Pleomorphomonas sp. T1.2MG-36: one gene and its partners. The protein of the gene in region 1 interacts with the protein of each later gene in a pairwise test. Links are inferred from orthologs where the notes say so. Each region holds a gene or a part of one and is shown on either strand. Other genes may lie near its edges. The genes, in order: QQZ18_RS11780, QQZ18_RS14730 and QQZ18_RS03540.

Evidence for each region.
Region 2: the proteins of QQZ18_RS11780 (region 1) and QQZ18_RS14730 interact in binary tests that used the Escherichia coli proteins (3 or more experiments, as listed by UniProt). The link is inferred for Pleomorphomonas sp. T1.2MG-36 from one-to-one orthologs.
Region 3: the proteins of QQZ18_RS11780 (region 1) and QQZ18_RS03540 interact in binary tests that used the Escherichia coli proteins (3 or more experiments, as listed by UniProt). The link is inferred for Pleomorphomonas sp. T1.2MG-36 from one-to-one orthologs.

The regions. Positions count from the first base shown.
Region 1 is NZ_CATNLY010000023.1:65,800-68,782, forward strand. What follows is about bases 154-2,983. They hold QQZ18_RS11780 (P-II family nitrogen regulator), read left to right. Parts: upstream 154-1,314; coding sequence 1,315-1,653; downstream 1,654-2,983. Other genes in these bases: QQZ18_RS11775 (NAD(P)H-hydrate dehydratase), read right to left, coding at 154-937; glnA (type I glutamate--ammonia ligase), read left to right, coding at 1,798-2,983. In the rest of the region: more of QQZ18_RS11775, read right to left, coding at 1-153. UniProt on the Escherichia coli protein: P-II indirectly controls the transcription of the glutamine synthetase gene (glnA). P-II prevents NR-II-catalyzed conversion of NR-I to NR-I-phosphate, the transcriptional activator of GlnA. When P-II is uridylylated to P-II-UMP, these events are reversed.
Region 2 is NZ_CATNLY010000023.1:714,121-717,586, forward strand. Bases 1-3,313 are described here. They hold QQZ18_RS14730 ([protein-PII] uridylyltransferase), read left to right. Parts: upstream 1-341; coding sequence 342-3,113; downstream 3,114-3,313. Other genes in these bases: mutS (DNA mismatch repair protein MutS), read left to right, coding at 1-248; murJ (murein biosynthesis integral membrane protein MurJ), read left to right, coding at 3,129-3,313. In the rest of the region: more of murJ, read left to right, coding at 3,314-3,466.
Region 3 is NZ_CATNLY010000001.1:754,282-757,433, forward strand. What follows is about bases 68-3,066. They hold QQZ18_RS03540 (two-component system sensor histidine kinase NtrB), read right to left. Parts: upstream 2,130-3,066; coding sequence 1,005-2,129; downstream 68-1,004. Other genes in these bases: ntrC (nitrogen regulation protein NR(I)), read right to left, coding at 68-990; dusB (tRNA dihydrouridine synthase DusB), read right to left, coding at 2,126-3,066. Outside these bases: more of ntrC, read right to left, coding at 1-67; more of dusB, read right to left, coding at 3,067-3,152.

The DNA of each region.
Region 1 (2,983 bases):
TGAGGAGTCCTGCAAGTTCCGACATGTCGGCGGCCGGCCTGACGACAAAGGCAGCGCGCCAAGCGGCAACCGTAGCCATGGCAGCCGGAGGCGTTGCCACCGTGACGATGCCGGCGCCGGCCCGAAGCGCCGCTTCTGCCGCGAGGCGAGCCGCGCCACAGGACGTGAGCGGCCCGGACGCCACCAGCGCCGCGCCGCGACTGTACTTGTGACTGTCGATGGCGGCTTCCGGCCAGCACTCCGCCCAGAGGCTTGGACCGTTGGCCACCGTCTCCGGGGCGATCTCGGCCAACACCCTCGGGTCGATGCCGATCTGGGCAAGGCGGACCCGGCCGCAGTGCGTGCGCCCAGGAAGAAGCAGATGGCCGGGCTTGCGGCGGAAGAAGGTCACCGTCTCGTCGGCGAGGATCGCCGTACCGCGAACCTCGCCGGTACGGCCGTCGATGCCGCTTGGAAGATCGACGGCGTAGACGCTCGCACCATTGGCCCGCGCCATGTTGACGGCAGCGATCAGTTCGGCATCCCGTCCCGAAACGTCACGGCTGAGGCCGGCGCCATAGAGCGCATCGACGATAACCTTGGCACCCTCGAAGAGATCGGCTGTCGCCGGCAGCGTCTCGCCGCGCCATGCCCGTTCGGCGCCGGCCGCATCTCCCTTGAGATCGCGAGCCGTCATCCCCTCCGGCAGGGCAAGGGCCACGCGCACGGCAAAGCCGCGTTGCTTGAGAACGCGGGCGATGACGAAGCCGTCGCCGCCATTGTTGCCCATGCCGCAGAGCACGATGGCCCGGGTGCCCTGGTTGAATCTGGCGCAGATGACGTCGGCTACGGCATAGCCGGCATTTTCCATCAGCCGTTCGCCGGGCATGCCGCCGGCGATGGTCAGCGCATCGGCGCGGCCCATCTCGGTCGGTGTAAGCAACGGTTCGCCCTGCATCCGGTTCACTCCCTGGCGACAGGCGCGATCCGCCTGTAGGTGGCTCCCTCCTCGTCTACACCCTTGGGCTGAAAGCAACAATTCCCTCGGCCCACGAGGCTCGACAGGCGCCAGCCGGCTGGCCGATATCGGCCAATATTCTCCTAACGAGGCGGCAACTTGCCTAATAGAGTCCCATTTGCACAAGATTTAGGCCGCTTCATTGGGCAATCTCCATTACTTTTCCCTCCTTCTCACTGGCGATCGCCTCATTTTTCGCCAGGAACCGGCACGGGGCCGAACTGGCACGTCGAATGCTTGAGAGGGTGCGTCTCGGTCGGCGCAGGGTGGAAAAATCGCCTCGCGCGGGCGCCAGGAGCAACGGAGACAAGGGGTCGATGAAAAAAATCGAGGCTATCATTAAGCCCTTCAAGCTGGACGAGGTGAAGGAAGCGCTGCAGGAAGTGGGGCTTCAGGGCATCACCGTCACCGAAGCCAAGGGCTTCGGCCGGCAGAAGGGCCATACCGAGCTCTATCGGGGCGCCGAATATGTCGTCGACTTCCTGCCGAAGGTGAAGATCGAGGTCGTCATGACCGACGACATGGTCGCCAAGGCCGTCGACGCGATCCGCAACGCGGCCCAGACCGGTCGCATCGGCGACGGCAAGATCTTCGTGTCGCCGGTGGAGGATGCCATCCGTATCCGTACCGGCGAATCCGGCAACGACGCAATCTGATGCCGTGCCCGGCTACCGGCTGCCATGAGGGTGGCCAGCGGGCTCAAGGCAAGGACAACCCAGGGAAATTGGGGCACTCCAACCAGCCACTTACCTGGCCGGGAAGTGCCCTGGCAAGACCAGAAAACCCGAAAGGAAGGGCAAATGACCACTGGTGCTGACGTTTTGAAAATGATCAAGGACAACGACGTCAAGTTTGTTGACCTGCGTTTCACGGACCCGAAAGGCAAGTGGCAGCATGTGACGTTCGACATCGGCCTCGTCGATGAGGACATGCTCGAGAACGGCACCGCCTTCGACGGCTCGTCGATCGCCGGCTGGAAGGCCATCAACGAATCCGACATGACGCTGGTCCTCGATCCGGAGACGGCGTTCATCGATCCGTTCTTCGCTCAGACCACGCTGGTCATCGTCTGCGACATCGTCGACCCCGCCTCCGGCCAGTCCTACAGCCGCGATCCCCGCTCGATCGCCAAGAAGGCCGAGGCCTACGTTGCCTCGCTCGGCATCGGTGACACCGTGTTCTTCGGTCCGGAAGCCGAGTTCTTCGTGTTCGACGACGTCCGCTTCTCGGCGACGCCGTACAACACCGGCTTCAAGCTGGACATGGTCGAACTGCCGACCAACGGCGACACTGAGTACGAATCCGGCAACCTCGGCCACCGCGTCCGCACCAAGGGCGGCTATTTCCCGGTTCCGCCGATCGACAGCCTGCAGGACATGCGCTCCGAGATGCTGTCGGCCATGGCCGAGATGGGCGTCGTCGTGGAAAAGCACCACCACGAAGTCGCCTCTGCCCAGCATGAGCTCGGCATGAAGTTCTCGACGCTGACCCGCATGGCCGACCACCTGCAGATCTACAAGTACGCCATCCATCAGGTTGCCCATGCCTACGGCAAGACGGCCACGTTCATGCCGAAGCCGGTGTTCGGCGACAACGGTTCGGGCATGCACGTCCACCAGTCGATCTGGAAGGACGGCAAGCCGGTATTCGCCGGCAACCAGTACAACGACCTCAGCGAGACCTGCCTCTACTACATCGGCGGCATCCTGAAGCACGCCAAGGCGATCAACGCCTTCTCCAACCCGTCGACCAACAGCTACAAGCGTCTGGTCCCGGGCTACGAAGCTCCGGTTCTGCTGGCCTACTCGGCTCGTAACCGGTCGGCGTCCTGCCGCATCCCCTACACGACGAACCCGAAGGCCAAGCGCGTCGAGACCCGTTTCCCGGATCCGGCCGCCAACCCCTATCTCTGCTTCGTCGCGCTGCTGATGGCCGGCCTCGATGGTGTCAAGAACAAGATCCATCCGGGCGATGCCATGGACAAGA
Region 2 (3,466 bases), 650 kb from region 1 along the record:
TTCTGGCCGAGCTGGAGAAATCGGGCGGAAACAACGCCGCCTCCATGCTCGACGACCTGCCGCTGTTCTCGCTGGCACGCCATCAGGCCGCGGCGGCACCGGTCGAAATGGCACCCGATCCCGCGGAAGCGGAGCTGCTCGCCGCCATCGATGCGCTGGCGCCCGACGAGCTCAGTCCCCGCGAGGCGCTGGAGGCCGTTTATCGGCTGAAGGCGCTTCGAATGGGAATCGGACGCGCGCATGGTTGATTGTTCGGGTTCCGCCGACTATTCGGTTTTGTTGCCGGCTGCGGACAAGCCCGGACCTGCTGCGCCTACCTCGTCCGAAGGTGATTGCCGCCGATGACCAAGCTTCCGGAAACCACCACCCTGATCGACGAGACGGCACTCGGCGCGGAAATGGCGGCCATCGCCGACCGGGCGGCAACCGCCGGTGTCGACCCACGCCCGGAACTGCTCGCCGTGCTGAAGCGGGCGAACCAGGAAGGACGAGCGGCGGCCCGAGATATCCTGGGCCGCGACCGGGATGGCGTCGCCTGCGCCCGCCGCCTCTCGGCTCTGGTGGATTCGCTGATCCACGTCATCTACGAGCATACGGTGAGCCGCGTCTTCCCCGGCGGGCGCGACGAGAAGATCGCCATCATCGCCGTCGGCGGCTATGGCCGCGCTACGCTGGCCCCCTCCTCGGACGTCGACCTCCTGTTCCTGCTGCCGCCGAAGTCGCAGCCGCTCGCCGACAAGGTTCTGGAACACATCCTTTATTTTCTCTGGGACATCGGCTTCAAGGTCGGCCACTCGACACGCCGCGTCGAAGACTGCATCAAGCTCGGCCGCGCCGACATGACCATCCGCACGGCGCTGCTCGAAGCCCGGTGGATTCTCGGCGACAAGAGCCTCTATTCGGAGATGACCAGCCGCTTCGACAACGAGGTGGTCAAGGGCACCGGTCCGGAGTTCATCCAGGCCAAGCTTGCCGAGCGCGACGAAAGGCACAGGCGCGCCGGCACCTCGCGCTATCTCGTCGAGCCGAACGTCAAGGACGGCAAGGGCGGCCTCCGCGACCTTCACACGCTGTTCTGGATCGCCAAATACTTCTATCGCGCCTCGACGGCCGACGAACTTGTGAAGCAGGGCATCTTCGCCCGCAAGGAGCTCAACCGCTTCCACAAGTGCGAAGAGTTCCTGTGGGCGGTGCGCTGCAACCTCCACTTCGTCACCAACCGGGCCGACGACCGGCTCGGCTTCGAGAACCAGCGCGAAATTGCCGAGCTCCTGGGCTATCAGCTCCATCCAGGTCTTGAGCCCGTCGAACGCTTCATGAAACACTATTTCCTGGTGGCCAAGGACGTGGGCGACCTCACGCGCATCTTCTGCGCGGCCCTCGAGGAGATGCACGCCAAGCCCAAGCCGATGCTCGATCGGGTGCTGCGCCACACCTTCCGGCGGCGCAAGAAGTCGCTGCCGGGCACGCCGCAGTTCATCATCGACAACGACCGCCTGTCGGTGATCGACGACGGCGTGTTCGAGCGAGATCCGGTCAATCTTCTTCGTATCTTCGCCGTTGCCGCCCGGAAGGATCTCGACTTTCATCCGGATGCGCTGAAGCTGATCACCCGCTCTCTGCGCCTCATCGATAGCGACTTGCGCGAAAATGAGGAGGCCAACCGCATATTCCTCGACGTGCTGACGTCGAAGAGGCATGCCGAGGCGGTGCTCAGGGCGATGAACGAAACCGGCGTGCTCGGCCGCTTCATCAACGAGTTCGGCCGCGTCGTGGCGATGATGCAGTTCAATATGTATCATCATTACACCGTCGACGAGCACACGCTGCGGGCCATCGGCCTTCTCGCCCAGATCGAGCGCGGCGAGGAGCAGGGCGACCATCCGCTCGCCACCGAGCTGTTTCCGGCCATTTCCAACCGCAACGTGCTCTATCTCGCCCTGTTCCTGCACGACATCGCCAAGGGGCGCGTCGAGGATCACTCGATTGCCGGTGCCAAGATTGCCCGCCGTCTCGGGCCGCGCTTCGGCTTCTCGCCGGCCGAGACGGACCAGCTCGCCTGGCTCGTCGAGAACCACCTGGTGATGTCGATCATCGCCCAGTCGCGCGATCTTTCCGACCGCCAGACCATTCGCGACTTCGCCGCCGTGGTGCAAACGGTGGAACGGCTCCGCATGCTGCTGATGCTGACCATCGCCGACATCAAGGCGGTGGGTCCGGGCGTCTGGAACGGCTGGAAGGGGCAACTCCTCAGGACACTCTATTACGAGACCGAGCCCTATCTCCTCGGCGGCCACTCGAAGCTGTCGCGCGACCAGCGCGTCGCCGCCGCCAAGGCGGAGCTCGCCGCCGAGCTGACCGACTGGAGCGAGACGGAGCTATCCGACTATGGCCGACGCCATTTCGCGCCTTACTGGCTGCGCGTCGACCTGCCCGAAAAGATCATGCACGCCCGCCTTCTGAGGTCGATGGAAGGGACGGGGCGACGCCTCGCCACCGCCTATTCGACCAAGAAATTCGAGGCGATCACCGAACTGGTGGTGGTGGCGCCCGACCATCCGCGCCTTCTGTCGACCATCACCGGCGCCTGCGCGGCGGCCGGCGTCAACATCGCCGACGCCCAGATCTACACCACCACCGACGGCCTCGCCCTCGACACCATCCTGATCAACCGCGAGTTTCCGGACGACGCCGACGAGTTCCGGCGCGCCGACCGCGTGCTGAAGATGATCGAGGCGGCGCTCGAAGGGCGCGAGAGACTGCCGGAGATCGTTGCCCGCCGTGTCGGTCAACGCAAGGCGACCAAGGCGTTCAGCGTGCCGACCGACATCAAGTTCGACAACGCGCTGTCGGAGAACCTTTCCGTGCTCGAGGTGTCCTGCCTCGACCGGCCGGGCCTTCTCTACGACGTGACGACGGCGATGAGCGACCTCAACCTCAACATCGCCTCGGCGCACATCGCCACCTTCGGCGAGCGGGTTGTCGACGTGTTCTACGTCACCGATCTCACCAAGCTGAAGATCCAGTCCGGCTCCAAGCAGGCAGCGATTCGCCGACGCATCCTCGCGGCCGTGGCCGGCGAAGAGCCGCATCCGCCCAAGAAGGCAGCCTGAGGAAGGCAACCGGTCATGAGCCTCGTCAAAAACTTCGTGACCGTGGGCGGCGCCACGTTGTCTTCACGGCTGCTCGGCTTCGTCCGTGACGTGTTCATGGCGAACATGCTGGGCTCGGGCCCGATTGCCGATGCCTTCTTCGTCGCCTTCCGCCTGCCCAATCTGTTCCGGCGCCTGTTCGCCGAGGGGGCCTTCTCCTCAGCCTTCGTGCCGCTGTTCGCCCGGGCGCTGGCCGAAGGTGGCAAAGTGTCGGCGCGTGCGCTGGCAGAGGACATCCTCGCGATCTTCCTGCTGGTGCTGGTCGTCGTCACCGCGCTGGCCGAAATCGGCGCGCCGTGGCTGGTGGGCGTGCT
Region 3 (3,152 bases), on another replicon or contig:
CTCGGCGACGGTAAAGAAGTGGCGCACCAGATCGGGAATGTCTTCGATGCGCTCGCGAAGCGGCGGCAGGCGGATCGGCACCACGTTGAGGCGGAAGAACAAATCCTCGCGGAACAGGCCCTGGTTGATCAGGATCCTGAGGTCCTTGTTGGTGGCCGCGACGATGCGCACGTCGGTCTTGATCGGTGTACGGCCGCCAACCGTGGTGTATTCGCCCTGCTGCAGCACGCGCAGAAGGCGCGTCTGGGCGTCCATCGGCATGTCGCCGATCTCGTCGAGGAACAGGGTGCCGCCCTCGGCCTGCTCGAACCGCCCTGCCGAGCGAGCCTGCGCGCCGGTGAAGGCGCCCTTCTCATGGCCGAACAGCTCGCTTTCGATCAGGTCGCGCGGGATGGCCGCCATGTTGATGGGCACGAACGGTCCGGTGCGGCGCTTGCCGTAATCGTGCAGCGCCCGCGCCACCAGTTCCTTGCCGGTGCCGCTCTCGCCGGTGATCATCACGGTCAGGTCCGTCTGCATCAGACGGGCGAGAACGCGGTAGATCTCCTGCATGGCCGGCGAGCGGCCGACCAGCGGCATGTTTTCCGAACCATCTTCGCCAACCTCGAGCCGCTGCTTGCCCTTGGGCTCGGCGAGTGCCCGGCCGACGATGGAGATCAGTTCCTTGAGGTCGAACGGCTTGGGCAGATACTCGTAGGCGCCCTTCTCGGAGGCGCGGATCGCCGTCATGAAGGTGTTTTGCGCGCTCATCACGATCACGGGTAGATCGGGGCGTGCCTTCTTGATGCGCGGCAGCAGGTCGAAGGCGTTCTCGTCGGGCATGACCACGTCGGTGATGACGAGATCGCCATCGCCCTGGCTCACCCAGCGCCACAGCGTCGCCGCGTTGGAGGTGAGACGCACTTCATAGCCCGCTCGCGACAGAGCCTGATTCAGCACCGTGCGGATTGCGGAGTCATCGTCGGCGACGAGTATGCTGCCGGTAGGCATCTGAGAAGACCCTTTCAGTCCGCGGTCTTGTCGACGTAGGCGGGAAGGAGGAGGCGGAAGGTGGTGCGGCGCGGCTGGCTTTCGCATTCGATGACACCGCCATGGTCGCCGACGATCTTGGCGACCAGGGCGAGGCCGAGGCCAGTGCCGTTGGTCTTGGTGGTGACGAAGGGATCGAACATGTGCCCCTGGATTTCTTCCGGAACGCCGGGGCCGTTGTCGCGCACGCAGAACTCAAGCGGCAGACTGACGCGCTCGCGCGTACCGGGTACCGACAGGCGCACACCCGGCCTGAAAGCCGTGGTCAGCGCGATCTCGGCATCCGGCGTGTCGGTCAGCGCCTCGGCGGCGTTCTTGACGAGGTTGAGGAACACCTGCACCAACTGGTCGCGATTGGCGTAGACCGGCGGCAACGACGGATCGTATTCCTCGACGATGCGGATATCGCGAGCAAAGCCGGAGAGCGCCAGACGCTTCACGTGTTCGAGCACGGCGTGGATGTTGACCGGCTCGCGCTCGATCGGCCGCTCGTCGGAGAACACCTCCATGCGGTCGACCAGCTTGACGATGCGGTCGGCTTCATCGGTGATCAGCTGGGTCAGCGCCCTGTCGCCATCGTCGGCCGACTGCTCCAGCAGCTGTGCCGCGCCACGGATGCCGGAGAGCGGGTTCTTGATCTCGTGCGCCAGCATGGCGGCAAGGCCGGTGACCGAACGGGCAGCCCCGCGATGGGTGAGCTGCTTGTCCATCTTGTCGGCCATGGTGCGCTCTTGCAGCATGATCACCACGTGACCGGGGCGGTCGGAGGCCGGCGCGGCATAGATGTCGACGACGCGCTCGCCGCCGTTGCGTGGCGTGCCGACGTCGACGCGGTATTCGTTGACCGAGGAGCCGCGCTCGCGCACCTGCTCGACCAGTTGCAGCAGCGGGCTGCCGAAGGGCACGAAATGCCTGAGCGAATGCCGGCCAAGCACGGCGGCGCTCGACTGGAAGAAATTCTGTGCCGCGTCGTTGGCCGAGCAGACCCGCCCCTCGGAATCGAGCATGATCACCGGATGCGGCAAGGCGTTGAGGATCGACACTCCGAGATCCCGCTCCGACGGAACCTCCGCGCCCGGTGCGGATGAAGACGTCGTCATGCGGCAACCCTCTCGAAACTCGCGCCGTCGGCGAACCACTCGTCAACGGCTTCCATCACCGCCTCCGGCGTTTCCGCCGTCAGCGCCCGGCGGCGGATGTCGGCCGCCGACGCATCATCGCGCGGCACCGCTTCAAACGTCCAACCGACGTGCTTGCGGGCCATCCTGAGGCCCAGACCCTCGCCGTAATGGGCGAGCATGTGCCGATATTGCGCCCGGAGCGAGCGCAGGATCTCGTCCCGGTCGGGCGCCTCCGCCTCGCCACCGGACGCCAGCGCGGCGGCGATCCGGCCCGGCAGCCAGGGACGACCATAGGCGCCCCGGCCGATCATCACCGCGTCGGCACCCGACTGGCGGAGCGCCTCGCGCGCCGTCGCGGCGTCAACGATATCGCCGTTGACCACCAAAGGGATGGAAACGGCCTCGCGCACCGCCCTCACCTTCGACCAATCGGCCGAACCCTTGTAGAACTGGTTGCGCGTGCGAGCATGCACGGTGACCATGGAGACGCCGGCCGCCTCGGCCCGCCGCGCCAGTTCCGGCGCGTTGAGGCAGGTATCATCCCAGCCGAGCCTCATCTTCAGCGTCACCGGAACGCTGACGGCGCCGACCACGGCCTCGACCAGCGTCAGCGCATGGTCGAGATCGCGCATCAGCGCCGAACCCGAGTAGCCCGATACGACCTTCTTGGCCGGACAGCCCATGTTGATGTCGATGATGTCAGCGCCGCCGGCTTCCGCCGCCCGGGCGCCCTCGCCCATCCAGCGCGCCTCGCGACCGGCAAGCTGCACGACGTGCAAACCCTCGTCGTCCGCCTCGGCGCGAGTCGTCGTTTCCGGATGACCATCGAGCAGGGTTTCGGATGCCACCATTTCGGACACGGTCAGGCCGGCGCCATAGCGGCGCGCCACACGCCGGAACGGCAGGTCGGTGATGCCGGCCATCGGCGCGAGAAACACCGGTGCAGGCACCATCATTCCGCCGACGCAAAGTTCCGACGCCGGGGCAGTCGTCGCCTCGCGA